DNA from 4 places in the Bacillus seohaeanensis genome. Region 1 is predicted to be linked to each of the others. Evidence: riboswitches for the same ligand, from Rfam matches in the RefSeq annotation. Region 1 holds a riboswitch; each other region holds the start of a gene.
The links. Region 1 has a riboswitch for S-adenosylmethionine ahead of ACFSUL_RS19935 (LLM class flavin-dependent oxidoreductase). Riboswitches for the same ligand answer to the same signal wherever they lie in the genome.
Positions count from the first base shown of each region.

Region 2: linked by a shared signal. The riboswitch ahead of ACFSUL_RS01190 (O-acetylhomoserine aminocarboxypropyltransferase/cysteine synthase family protein) and the one ahead of ACFSUL_RS19935 (LLM class flavin-dependent oxidoreductase) in region 1 are both predicted to bind S-adenosylmethionine.
Region 3: linked by a shared signal. The riboswitch ahead of ACFSUL_RS00500 (Na+/H+ antiporter NhaC family protein) and the one ahead of ACFSUL_RS19935 (LLM class flavin-dependent oxidoreductase) in region 1 are both predicted to bind S-adenosylmethionine.
Region 4: linked by a shared signal. The riboswitch ahead of ACFSUL_RS15685 (YezD family protein) and the one ahead of ACFSUL_RS19935 (LLM class flavin-dependent oxidoreductase) in region 1 are both predicted to bind S-adenosylmethionine.

Region 1 is NZ_JBHUMF010000033.1:24,798-27,953, forward strand. It holds gene ACFSUL_RS19930 (ATP-grasp domain-containing protein) at 1-279, opposite strand, end outside; gene ACFSUL_RS19935 (LLM class flavin-dependent oxidoreductase) at 474-1,523, opposite strand; SAM riboswitch class I at 1,631-1,734, opposite strand; gene ACFSUL_RS19940 (nitroreductase family protein) at 2,192-2,803, shown strand.
Region 2 is NZ_JBHUMF010000002.1:123,272-126,427, forward strand. It holds gene ACFSUL_RS01185 (trans-sulfuration enzyme family protein) at 1-507, shown strand, start outside; SAM riboswitch class I at 748-868, shown strand; gene ACFSUL_RS01190 (O-acetylhomoserine aminocarboxypropyltransferase/cysteine synthase family protein) at 1,114-2,409, shown strand; gene metX (homoserine O-acetyltransferase MetX) at 2,451-3,156, shown strand, end outside.
Region 3 is NZ_JBHUMF010000001.1:96,068-99,223, forward strand. It holds gene ACFSUL_RS00495 ((S)-benzoin forming benzil reductase) at 1-92, shown strand, start outside; gene ACFSUL_RS00500 (Na+/H+ antiporter NhaC family protein) at 198-1,493, opposite strand; SAM riboswitch class I at 1,739-1,843, opposite strand; gene ACFSUL_RS00505 (MFS transporter) at 2,314-3,156, shown strand, end outside.
Region 4 is NZ_JBHUMF010000031.1:470,184-473,339, reverse strand. It holds gene ACFSUL_RS15695 (inorganic phosphate transporter) at 1-714, opposite strand, end outside; gene ACFSUL_RS15690 (phosphoadenylyl-sulfate reductase) at 704-1,420, opposite strand; gene ACFSUL_RS15685 (YezD family protein) at 1,608-1,748, opposite strand; SAM riboswitch class I at 1,822-1,926, opposite strand; gene ACFSUL_RS15680 (NAD(P)H-dependent flavin oxidoreductase) at 2,164-3,156, opposite strand, start outside.

The sequences.
Region 1 (3,156 bases):
TTCTAATTTAAGTGCATCTGTTCCATTAATAACAAGACGGTTGTGTTGCTCTAACCAAGTAAGCACAGAATCCGTCAGCTCCGGTGAGTACCTATTCCCGCGTGTATGAGAAGAAGCACTCATTCTATTGTAAAATACTCCTTCAGGAGGTTTCTCATTTAAGTCGACGATCCCCTGTCCTAAAAACCACTCTTCATACGGTAATCCCTCTTCATCTAATCGTTTAGTAAGATGATTTGTCCATTCATTATTTTCATGGATAACATATATTTTACTCATAGCTTAAACCCCGTTTTATTTAAGATTTTTTCTCTGTAATGATAAAAGAAGGCTGTTTTCGTAAAGTTTATTGTTTGTGGGAAATGGACCGTTCCTTTCCACTCCCATTCACTCTGTGTTTTCAACTATTGTTAAAAGCAACACTCTTTTAGAAAACAGCCAAAAAGAAAAGCAGTTTTTAAAATTGCGATTCTTTAATTACTTACGACAGCGCGTTTAGCTTCAACTAGTGGCATAACGTCTCGTGAGAAACGTTCCATCTCTTCCAATTGAGGAGAAAATTGAAGAAGTAATAAATCAATTCCTGCACGTTCGTAAGCAATGATTTTATCTGCTACTTGTTCTGGTGTTCCAATTAGATTCGGACGTAAACCACGATTGGAAACAGAATAATCATAAAGCTTTACTTGCTGTTCTAATTGTGACTTTCCAACGAAGTCTTTATACCCTGAATAGGCGCTAGATTCTTTCACATCGGTAATACGATCAATCTCTGCTTGTGCTTCTTCTTCCGTATCGCGGCAAACAACATAGGCAGCCATACCAAATGATTGGAATGGTGTTTTTCCAGCCTGCTCGCGTCGTTCCTTCATATCCTTTACTTTTGTTTCTATTTCTTCTACCGTTCCCCCATGCATAACATACGCATCACATTTTTCTACAATTGTTTGCTTTCCTCTTGGACTTTCACCACCTGCATATAAAACAGGATTTGGCTTTTGAATTGGTTTAGGTGATAGATGAGCATTCTCTGCATTATAAAACTTTCCATTATAAGAAAACTGTTCTTCTTCCCATAGACCTTTTAAAACATCAATAAATTCCTCTGTACGGTCATAGCGCTCGTCATGTTCCGTAAATGCACCACCATATTGGCGTGCTTCTCCTTCCCACCAAGCAGAAACAACATTAAGTGTAAAACGACCATTACTTATATTATCAATATTCGCAGCCATTTTAGCCGTCACTGCTGGATTATGAAAAGCGGGACGGACTGCTGCCATGATTTCGATTTTCTCTGTAACTGCTGCAAGTGCCGCAGCCGTAGACCATGCTTCTAATGATGGACTCTCTGGTCCTTTTATATCATTAAGATACAATTCGGCAATCAGCGTCGTATCATATCCCCATTTTTCTGCTGATTGGATTACTTCTTTTGCGTATTCGAAAGTTGGTGGCATTTTCTCGTCTTCTACATTCCTTAACCACCCACCAAATATTGGTAACCAAAATCCGTATTTCATATTTAACTCATCTCCCTAAATTAACTAAGTGGTGAAACAATGAGGTAATTTTTAATAAATGGTATTAAAAAAACCTCTTCAGATAAGAAGAAGTTTGTTAGTATCCTCTCTTATCTTTCAGAACCAAATGCTCTGCTGGAATTAGCACCAATCTATTACTATTGGTTGCTGGGCTTCATCGGGCCAGTCCCTCTGCCTCTCTCGATAAGAATATTCAGTTATTTTCTTTCTTAGTAATCCTACTATAGAAGTTGGTTTTATGTCAAATATAAAGTAAAGCTTTAGTAAGTGCGGAATTTTTTCTTTATTTACATGCAAGAAAGCGCTCTTTAAGAAGCGCTAATTTCTGGTAGTTGTTGATCAATATTTTTAAAACGATTAGATCCTCCAAATAATACTTTTATAATGACTCCTGTGCAGCACTGCTTATAATAGAAAACCTGCTTCCTACTTAGGACAAAAGTTAATACAAAACATTTGATTATTCATTGAACATATTACTTGACTTAAATAAAAGGGGAAATTATAGTTGTCATTGTTTTCTACTTACAAAGGGAAACTTAGAAGTAACATACAAAAATATAGTATATTTATTCTCATGGCACTACGCGATCATTATCAAGTTGACACGTAGCTGTTGTGAACTTTACAACTAGGAGGTTACCATAATGACTGATTTTTTTAATATAGCAAGAGAAAGACGTTCTACAAAAGTGTACGACCCTAACTTAGAAATTCCTCGTGAAGAACTTCTAGAAATTCTTGAAGTTGCCGGAAGAGCTCCCTCTGCTTGGAATCTGCAGCATTGGCAGTTTTTAGTTTTTGATAATAAAGAATTACAACAAAGACTTCTACCAATCACTTTTAATCAACAACAATTTGCTGATGCTTCTGCAGTTGTAGCAATCTTAGGTGACCTTGAAGCGAACAAAAATACGGACAAAGTCTTTGACCCTTCCATTGAAAGAGGCGAAATGACTCCAGAGTTAAAAGAAATTTTAAGAGGACAAATTGAGGGTGCCTACAGACGTAAAGAATACCCAAGAGATGCAGCTTTCTTAAATGCTTCATTAGCTGCTATGCAACTTATGCTTGCAGCGAAAGCAAAAGGCTGGGATTCATGCCCTGTCGGTGGATTTGACCCAGCTAAATTAATGGAAGAATTCAATGTATCTGATCGGTATATACCGGTTATGCTTATTACGATTGGGAAACCGTTAAAAGAAGCACGTAAAACAGATCGTCTTGACATCCATGATTTAATTACTTGGGCGAAATAAAGTAAAACTTCAATCAGTAAGTTTTTTCCATCTCTACTGACAGTTAGTTGAACCAATTTGGCATTTACGGGGTAATTATTCTAACTTAAAAAGCTACATTGTAGAGCACAATGCTCTACAATGTAGCTTTTTTATATTTGTTCATTATATTTCTCCATTAATTAGCGAGTCACTCCCTTTATTTTTAAAATCAAACAAGGAAACATACATATTTCAAACATTTTAACCTTAAGATTGTTGCTTTTAACAACGTTTAAAAGCATAGAGCGAATCGGAATGGTCCATTACCCACAAACAAAAAATTTTACGAAAACAAACCTTCAAGAAAAATGTAATGGTATAAAAAATAACAT
Region 2 (3,156 bases), on a different contig from region 1:
ACGGCAGGTGTGCTCGTAGGTAGTGAAAATCTAGTGAGTAAAGCTAGAGAAAGAGTAGTGAATTTAGGTGCGAATTTAAGTCCATTTGAGGCATGGCTCACAGTTCGAGGTACGAAAACTCTTGCGCTTCGAATGGCAAAACAAACGGAAAATGCTCATTCTCTGGTAGAGCAATTGAAAAAACATAATGCTATTGAGAAAGTTTATTATCCAACTGAGCTATCGAACAAAGGGAATGGCGCAATTGTTACCATTGAGCTTTCTCAAAAGTGTAATATCGAGAAGTTTTTTACATCACTTCAATGGGTGAAAATTATTCCTTCACTTGCGGGTGTTGAAACAACGGTTTCCCATCCAGTAACTACATCCCACAGGGCACTCTCAAAAGAAGCACAAGAAAAAATCGGAATAAATAGACATGTTGTCCGCATATCACTAGGTATTGAGGATGCTGGGGATATTAATCAGGTATTTGAAAAAGCAATAAAGGAATCTTTGGAAATTTAGTCTTCTATAATATTGGATTATTGCTTGTTTATGGTTTGTCTAGTTAGAGCGGCTAGTCCTTTGATATCGAAGAAAAATCCCAACTTATCGGCGAATCGACAACAAACAACTTATTTCGATTAGCAGTTGTGCTGGGAAAATGAAAGAATGAAAAAATTCTAAATTTTCTCTTGACGATTAGTAGTGAAGAATTTATAATTCACTTTAAGCCATGAATAACTAACTATTTACAACTGAATGCTCTTATCGAGAGTGGTGGAGGGAATAGGCCCGATGAAGCCCGGCAACCTTCGAGTACGATTGCGTGTACTTGAAAAGGTGCTAATTCCTACAGGCAATTAAGCTGCCTGGGAGATAAGAGGAGGATCCCTTAAAAACAGACCCTCTTCTTAGGAAGGGGGTTTTTCTTATTCTTCCTCTTGAAATCTTCCTAACTCATCAAGAATCTACCCAATACACTACGCATCAAATTAGGGCGTTTATTAATGCTTTATACGAAATGCAGGAACGCACCTATGACAGATTGCATTTGACTGTTACACCATTTGAACTAACACCAGAGAAAAAATTAATAAAAACTCAAATTTCTTAAGGAGGAATTTTTTTATGACAAATTCATTTGATTTTGACACGTTACTTCTTCACGGTGGACAACAGCCAGATCCGGAAACAGGTTCAAGGGCGGTTCCAATCTATCAAACTACTTCCTATGTTTTTGATAATACGGAGCATGCAGCGAAGTTATTTGGATTAGAAGAGGGAGGGAATATTTACTCCCGAATTATGAATCCGACAGTCGATGTACTCGAACAGCGACTTGCTTTATTAGAAGGAGGAATTGGCGCACTTGGTGTTTCTTCTGGTATGGCGGCGATTTCACTTGCAGTGTTAAATATTGCTGGTGCAGGTGATGAAATTGTTGCAGCAACGAATCTTTATGGAGGAACTTACAATCTATTTTCTGTTACGCTTCCGAAGTATGGAATTACAGTAAAATTTGTTGACCCTTCTGACCCAGAGAACTTCCGAAAAGCCATCACACCGAAAACGAAAGCGCTATTTGGAGAAACAATCGGTAATCCGAGTTTAAATATTTTAGATATTGAAAAAGTTGCAGACATTGCGCATGAAAATGGAATTCCATTACTCATCGATAATACTTTTGCTACTCCGTATGTATGTAAGCCGATTGAATGGGGTGCAGATATTGTTATCCACTCAGCAACAAAGTGGATCGGTGGGCACGGCACAACGATTGGCGGAATTGTTGTAGATGGTGGGAAATTTGATTGGAATAGTGAAAAGTTCCCTGGCTTTACAGAACCAGACCGCAGCTATAATGGCATCCGCTACGCAACAGATGTAGGAGAAGCGGCATTTATTACAAAACTAAGGGTTCAGCTTTTAAGAGACTTTGGTTCTTGCTTAAGTCCACAAAGTGCTTTCTTACTTTTACAAGGACTTGAAACATTGCATTTGCGAGTGGAACGCCATAATCAAAATGCAGTGAAGATTGCGGAGCATTTACAAGCGCATAGTGAAGTCAATTGGGTTTCTTATCCTGGATTAAGAGAACACCCTTCGTATCACTTAGCACAGAAGTATTTCAAAAACGGAACGGGTTCAATTGTAGTGTTTGGCATTAAAGGTGGAAGAGAAGCTGGTCGTAAAGTAGTGGACAATATTAAGTTATGGTCGCATGTTGCAAATGTTGGTGATGCAAAATCGCTTATCATTCATCCGGCATCGACGACACATCAACAGCTGAATTCAGAAGAATTAAAGTCTACAGGTGTTACGGAAGATTTGGTTCGTTTATCTATCGGTCTCGAATCGCCACAGGATTTAATTAACGAATTGGATCAAGCAATTGAGGCAGCTCTAGCGGCATCACCGGTATAAAAAATTCTCATTAAAAATCTAAACGGGAGGAGGTAACGAATATGGAGAATAAAAAAATTCAAGACACCATAGTAAGCTCCATCCGAATACCTGCTCTTACGTTAGAAAGTGGAGAAATATTAAAAGATATCAACTTAGTTTATGAAAGAAGTGGAAATATAAACGGTCCTGTAATTTTGATTTGCCATGCATTAACAGGTAATCATCTTGTAAGTGGCGACGATGATCAACCAGGATGGTGGGCAGGGTTAGTAGGTCCAGGTTGCTATATTGATACAAATGAATTTCAAATTATTTCGTTCAATGTACTAGGGGGATGTGATGGGTCTACGGGACCTGCCTCCCTTAGCCCTATAACAGGGAAGAGATATGGTCCTGACTTTCCAGAAATAACGATTAGAGATATGGTGAGTGCGCAGCATACAGCTCTTCAAACCCTTGGCATTAAAAAGCTTGAAGCTGTTATTGGTGGATCGTTAGGCGGGATGCAAGCATTAGAGTGGGGATTAATGTTTCCTCAATTTGTCCAGAAAATATTTCCATTAGCTGTCACTCCTGAATTAAGTGATTACGGAATTGCTTTTAATCATATTGGGATTAGAAGTATTGAAAATGATCCCCATTGGAATAACGGATATTACGAAGAGAATTGTGAAATAAAAGGATTAGAGATTGCGAGAATGGCTGGAATGGTTACGTATAGAACGGGAGCACTTTTTGCTGAGCGATTTACAAGAGGTCAAAACA
Region 3 (3,156 bases), on a different contig from region 1:
ATACAGATACAGTAGCTCAAGCATTAATGGGATTACTGTTAGGGGACAAAATAGAAAGCGGGAAATTATATCACGTGAATAACTTGCTATAAGTTGCAATGAATAAAAGGTGTAAACGGGCTTAGAAGCCTTTTCTCCCTGTTTATTCCGAAATAAAAAGCCTGCACTGACCTATTGGTCGATGCAGGCTGAAATAGTTATGCTACTTTTTTCCGTGTGAACTTCGGAAAGTCCAAATAGATTGCTATTATACCACATATGGCAATGAGGATTGGATAAAATGCATAGGAAAGGATACTAACAGGGGAAATTCCCGCTACTTCCGCTGCAACTAGCATTTGTGCCCCGTAAGGAAGCAACCCCTGAACAGCACAGGAAAAAATGTCTAAAATACTTGCTGATTTACGACGATCAACTTCGTACTTGTCCGCAATGTTTTTTGCTAGAGGACCGGCAATAATAATAGAGATAGTATTGTTGGCAGTTGAAAGATTAGTAGAACTGACCAACCCAGCCATTGCAAGTTGTGCCCCTTTATGCGAACGAACATTTCTTGTCATATAGTAAAGTAACGCTTGGATACCACCGTTATGACGAATGATTTCGACAACACCACCGATAAGCATAGCGAGAAAGGCGGTTTCTCCCATACCAAGCATTCCTTCCGTTATACTTTGAAGGTAGGAAGAAAATGTGAAGCTCCCATCAATAAAACCGATGATCCCGGAAAGTAAAATACCTCCAAGTAAGACGACGAACACATTCAATCCAATGAGTGCTCCAATCAAAACTCCCAAGTAAGGAATAATTTTTATCGCATCGAAGTCACCAACATTAACTGTCGTTTGATTCCCTTGTGTCATAATAAGCAAAATAATAACCGTTACAATTGCTGCAGGTAAGACGATGAAAAAGTTTACTTTGAATTTATCTTTCATTTCAGTTTGTTGTGTTCTAACAGCTGCAATTGTCGTATCGGAAATAAACGATAAGTTGTCACCAAACATAGCTCCTCCGATAACCGTTGCCATCGCTAGTGTGGAAGAAATATCTGTTTGTGTACTAATGCCAAGTCCAATCGGTGCAAGTGCAGCAATTGTTCCCATCGAAGTCCCCATCGAAAGCGAGACGAATGCAGCGATAATGAACAAGCCTGCAATCAACATGTTTTCTGGGATAAAAGATAATGAAAGGTTTACCGTAGAATCCACTGCACCCATTCTACTAGCAGACTCAGAAAAGGCCCCTGCTAATAAAAAGATAAATACCATAATGATAATATCTGTGTGACCAGTACCCTTCGCGAACAATTCAATTTTAGTAGAAAGCGATTCTTTCCTGTTCATCACTAAGGCTACAATAGCAGCGATTAATATAGCTGCAAGTACTGGAAAAGCATAAAAGTCCCCGGTAATAATCCCTGCACCTAAAAACAACGCAATAAATATAACTAATGGCAGTAAAGCCAACAAACTACCTTTTTGAGAATCCAAGTTAAGCACTCCTTTTTAATTTTCATGTTGTCTAGCTTCAGCGAGCTAAACGAGCCACTTCCGCTTTTCGCTTGTCTAGCTCCAGCGGCTAGCTCGCTGTGAAAAAGATGATTACCCTCAAAAGGCAAAAGACGCCTTTGGAGGGTAATCCCTATTTTCTTCGCGAGCTAAACGAGCCACTTCCGCTTTTCGCTAAAAAAACCCCTTCTAATAAGAAGAGGTTTCCACAATAAAAAGAAACGCTCTTCTTATCGTTCAAGCTACTTGCTTGCTGGATGTGGCACAGCACTCATAAAGAGTCCGCTGCCGAGGCTTCATTGGACCAGTCCCTCCGCCTCTCTGGATAAGAAGAAAATCGTATATATTAAAATTCCTTCCCATACTTTAATGCGTTTCAGAGAAAAAGTCAAACGGAAACAGTTGGATATTGATCTTTGTGCTTAATAGACGTTCCTTCTGTTCTTAACAATGGAGGTATGATTTTACATAAAAAGGTAGTTTGTCCAGAAAACCAAAGAATTTGTCTAGAAAAGATAGAAAGGTGTCCAATAAATCAATAGAATTGTCTAGAATAATAGAGAAAGTGTCCAGTAACCCCTAAACTTTGTCCAATAATAGATTCAAGAATGTTTATTCCACTATCTACAGGCTTTTTCATGTTAAATACTAGCAACAAGTGGAGAAGCAATACTCATAAAAGAAAGAAAAAAATGTTATTTACATTCCAGCAGTATCCATCTAATATTAGACTGATAATGTAAAATAATGTTTATGTTTATAAAAGTCCAGCATTTTAGGAAAAGCTTCAGGGGGATACAGAATGAATAAATCTAATCGTAACCAGATTTTCACATTAAAAGGCTTTTATTTACTTACCTTTTTTGGTGTCGGAAGTCTTACTCCATTATTAAGTGTGTATTTAAGTGAAGTAGCGCATCTTAGTGGTTCGCAAATAGGGACGATTATGTCGATTGGGCCCATTGTGATGATCTTTTTCCAGCCACTTTGGGGGATGGTGAGTGACAAAACAAATCGACCTACACTGGTTCTTGGGATTACGACCTTTTTAGCAGGAGTGTTTGCACTAGGATATTTACCAGTAGGAAATTATATTGGCTTTTTTCTTGTCGCTTTTTTAGTAGCAGTTTTTCAAAGTGCGATTATTCCAGTTTCAGATAGTATTAGCTTAAAGTATACAAGTAAAGTAGGGTATGATTACGGCAATATTAGGCTTTATGGTTCATTAGGCTTTGGATTGGCAGTTTTTTTAATGGGGCGGTTTTCAGAAGGGGCAATCGGTCCGACGATTATTTTCTACTCCTTCTTTGCCTGTTTGGTTATTGCAGCATTTATATCTATTGGGTTTCCTAAAGAGAAAGCAACGGTAAAATTAGATTTAAAAGCTGGGATAAAAGAGCTGTTTAAAATAAAAAGGTTTCTTTTATTCTTGGCAGTTACTTTTCTAGTGTTTGGTCCCAACCTTGCAAATAATACGTATTTTGGTTTGTTTGTAGAAGATTCTGGTGGAACATATGCTGGAATTGGGTTGGCGTTTTTGATAGCGGTACTATCGGAGGTGCCATTTATGAGATTGGCTGGAAACTGGATAAACAGGTTCGGCTTACTAACAGTGGCATTACTTGCGGGAGCTGCTTCCCTTATC
Region 4 (3,156 bases), on a different contig from region 1:
ACTTAAAGAAACTATTTTTTTACCGTTTGTCTCGAGTACTCTCCAACCAAGAAGGAGGACCCCAACAGCAACAAATATTCCTCCTATCCATTTTCCTTCTTCAATGGACCAGTATCCCGCTCCAACTATTGGCCCTACAGCATTTGCTACATTATTCATCCCTGCAGAAAATGCTTCAATAAATCCTGCAATAACAAGAAGCCACATTATCCATCCCGATTTTTCCCAATGGCTTTTCCGTCGTTCATATTTCTTGAAAAATCTTTTAAATAGATAAGCAAAAGTAAAGGCAATAACCGGAACAATAAACCAAAATGAAATAATTTGAAGCAACTGCAGCACATATAAGCTCTGTAGTGAAACTCCTACACCGACCACTGCCCCGACGGTTACTTCACTAGTTGATAAAGGAATACCTAAAAGATTTGCCAAAAACAGTGACAGAGTAGAAGAAAGTAATATAATGACAACAATTTTTATGGACAGTAAATCGGTAGAAATGATTCCTTTTCCGATTGTTTTTATTACTTCTCCGCCGCCTATTGTTGCACCGAGAAAAATGGCTATAGCACAAACAATTAATGCGACTCGAGCTTTTTTTATTGCTCCAGACCCATAGGCAATGCCAATAGCGGCGGCTGCTCCGCTTGCCCCAATATTAATGGCAAAAAAACAGCTAATGATAATCGCAAGCCACACCATACTATCTGCCACTTACATCTTCATGTAATCCGCATTCTAGCTTGCTTTGACCTTGCCATCTACCGGATCTAAAATCATCTTCTTTAATGGCAGGAACCGTGCAATGGGAACATCCAATACTTGGATATCCTTTATCATGCAAGACGTTATAATCAAGGTCTTTACGATGCGCATAGCGCCAAATATCTTTCCATGTCCAGTGAATAAGTGGGCAAATTTTTATATTTTTGAACTTATGGTCCCGATTAACAAAATTAGTATTTTGTCTTGTTGGAGATTGTTCTCTTCTTAATCCAGAAATCCATGCTTCTTTGGTTGATAAAATGTCCTGTAATGGAACTACTTTTCGAAGGTGACAGCATTGATTCGGATCACTTTTCCATAATTCTTTTCCGTATTGTTTTTCTTGTTCTTGCAGAGAAATCTTTGGTTCTACTAATTTAATCGATAATGTTGGATATCGTTTTTTTACTTTTTCAATAACATCGTACGTTTCTTGAAAATGAACATTGGTATCTAAGAAAAATATCGATGCATCCTGTTTGACACGAGAAATTAAATCGATTAAAACGATTCCCTCTATTCCAAAACTACATGCATAAATAATATCTTCTGATTTATACGAAGAGTAGGCCCATTCTAAAACGTCAAGAGCACCCTTCGTTTCGTTATCTGTTAAAAAGTTTTTTTCAATATCGCTTGATTGATAGGTAATCATACCCCAGAACCTCCTTCCTACTTCCTTTTTTCAGCAAAGGCCTCTAGCCAATAGCACTAGACAAACCGAAATGTGAAAGTGGCTTGCCTCTAGCCGATGGAACTAGACAATAAAAAAGAGGCAGTTTTAAACGAAAGAGTACTATCTCCTTCGATTAAAACCGCCTCTAGTTTCTCTAGTCAGCAAGTTACTTTAAACGTAATTTTTCATTCTTTTCTAGTTGAATAATCTTTCCATCTTGGATAACGAGCGTGATAGATCCGTATTTCATTGGCTCGAGCATCTTTTCTAGTCTGTCAATTGCTTCCTGGAAGTTGTTGTCAGTCATTCCTGCAGTCCTCCTAACCATGTAAAATAAAAAAACCTTCCCATTTGGAAAGACTGTAGGATAAAATATTCCTAACTTATCTTCCAAAATGGTTACCATTTTGCTGGATGTAGCACCTTGCTTTTAGCAGGTTGCCGGGCTTCGCAGGGCCAGTTCCCTCCGCCTCTCTGGATAAGTATGACTGTTATGTTTCCAAATTTTACACACAATTCAGTAAAAAGTCAACCCGAGTTTTTCGATAGGAATTAAATATTTTAAAAAAGGTTCTATTTTACTATTTTGGAAGGGTTTTCACAATGTGCTAATGGATAAAAGTGGGTATATAAGCATCATAACTCTGCGTTCAGAGTACTTGGAGCAGACAAAAAAATAGTAGTCGTATAAGTATTTCCCACTTACACGGCTACTACCTTTTTTACTTATTTAACAACTTTTCTGACTCACGAATTAATTCTTCCATCAATTCTGGAACGGAAAGTTTTTTAGCAAGCTGAGGACTTTGTCCAGACCAAAGCGACATATACTCTGGATTATTTCTTGCTTTGGAAGCACTCCTTATTTCTTTTGTTAACGTATTTTGAACAGGAAACGGCGGCAAGAAATGCTGTTTGTCTTGAAAGTCTTTTATAAATTTATTATTAATTCCTCTTGCCCATTTTCCTGAAAATGCTTTCGTCATCGTTGTGTTTTCTTCCGATGAATTTAGAATTGCTTCTTTGTGGATGGGATGAGCACCACTTTCATGACAAGTTAAAAAAGCTGTCCCCATCTGTACGCCCTCTGCACCTAAACATACAGAAGCAGCTATTCCCCTTCCATCCATTATTCCGCCTGCTGCAATTACTGGAATAGTCACACTGTCAGCTATTTGTGGAATTAAAGACATTAAACCAATCATTCCACTATCCTCATTTTCCTGAAAACTCCCGCGATGACCTCCAGCTTCACTTCCTTGCGCAACAATAGCATCGACACCCATTTTTTCATTAAATACAGCCTCTTGTACGGTTGTAGCAGTGCCAATAATCGTTATTCCCTGTTCTTTTAATAAGGTGAGAATTTCTTTGGGTGGAAGTCCGAAAGTAAAAGAAACGATAGAAACTCTCTCTTCAATAAGAACATTGATTTGATCATGAAACATTTTTCTTGCCTTTTCTCCAGGCATAACCTCAGGGTTATATGTTTCTAATGAAAATAATGAGCGATAAGGTTCTAATAACTTGTAACCATCTAGCATCTCCTTTTCTGTACAGTAAAACTCATTTGGAACGAACAGGTTTACGGCAAATTTTCGTTGTGTTCGTTTCTTGATGTCTTTTATTTGATTCTGGAGCTGTGAAGGCGTCATATAACCAGCTCCAACCATCCCTAGCCCTCCATTATCCGATACAGCTGAAACTAGTTCTGA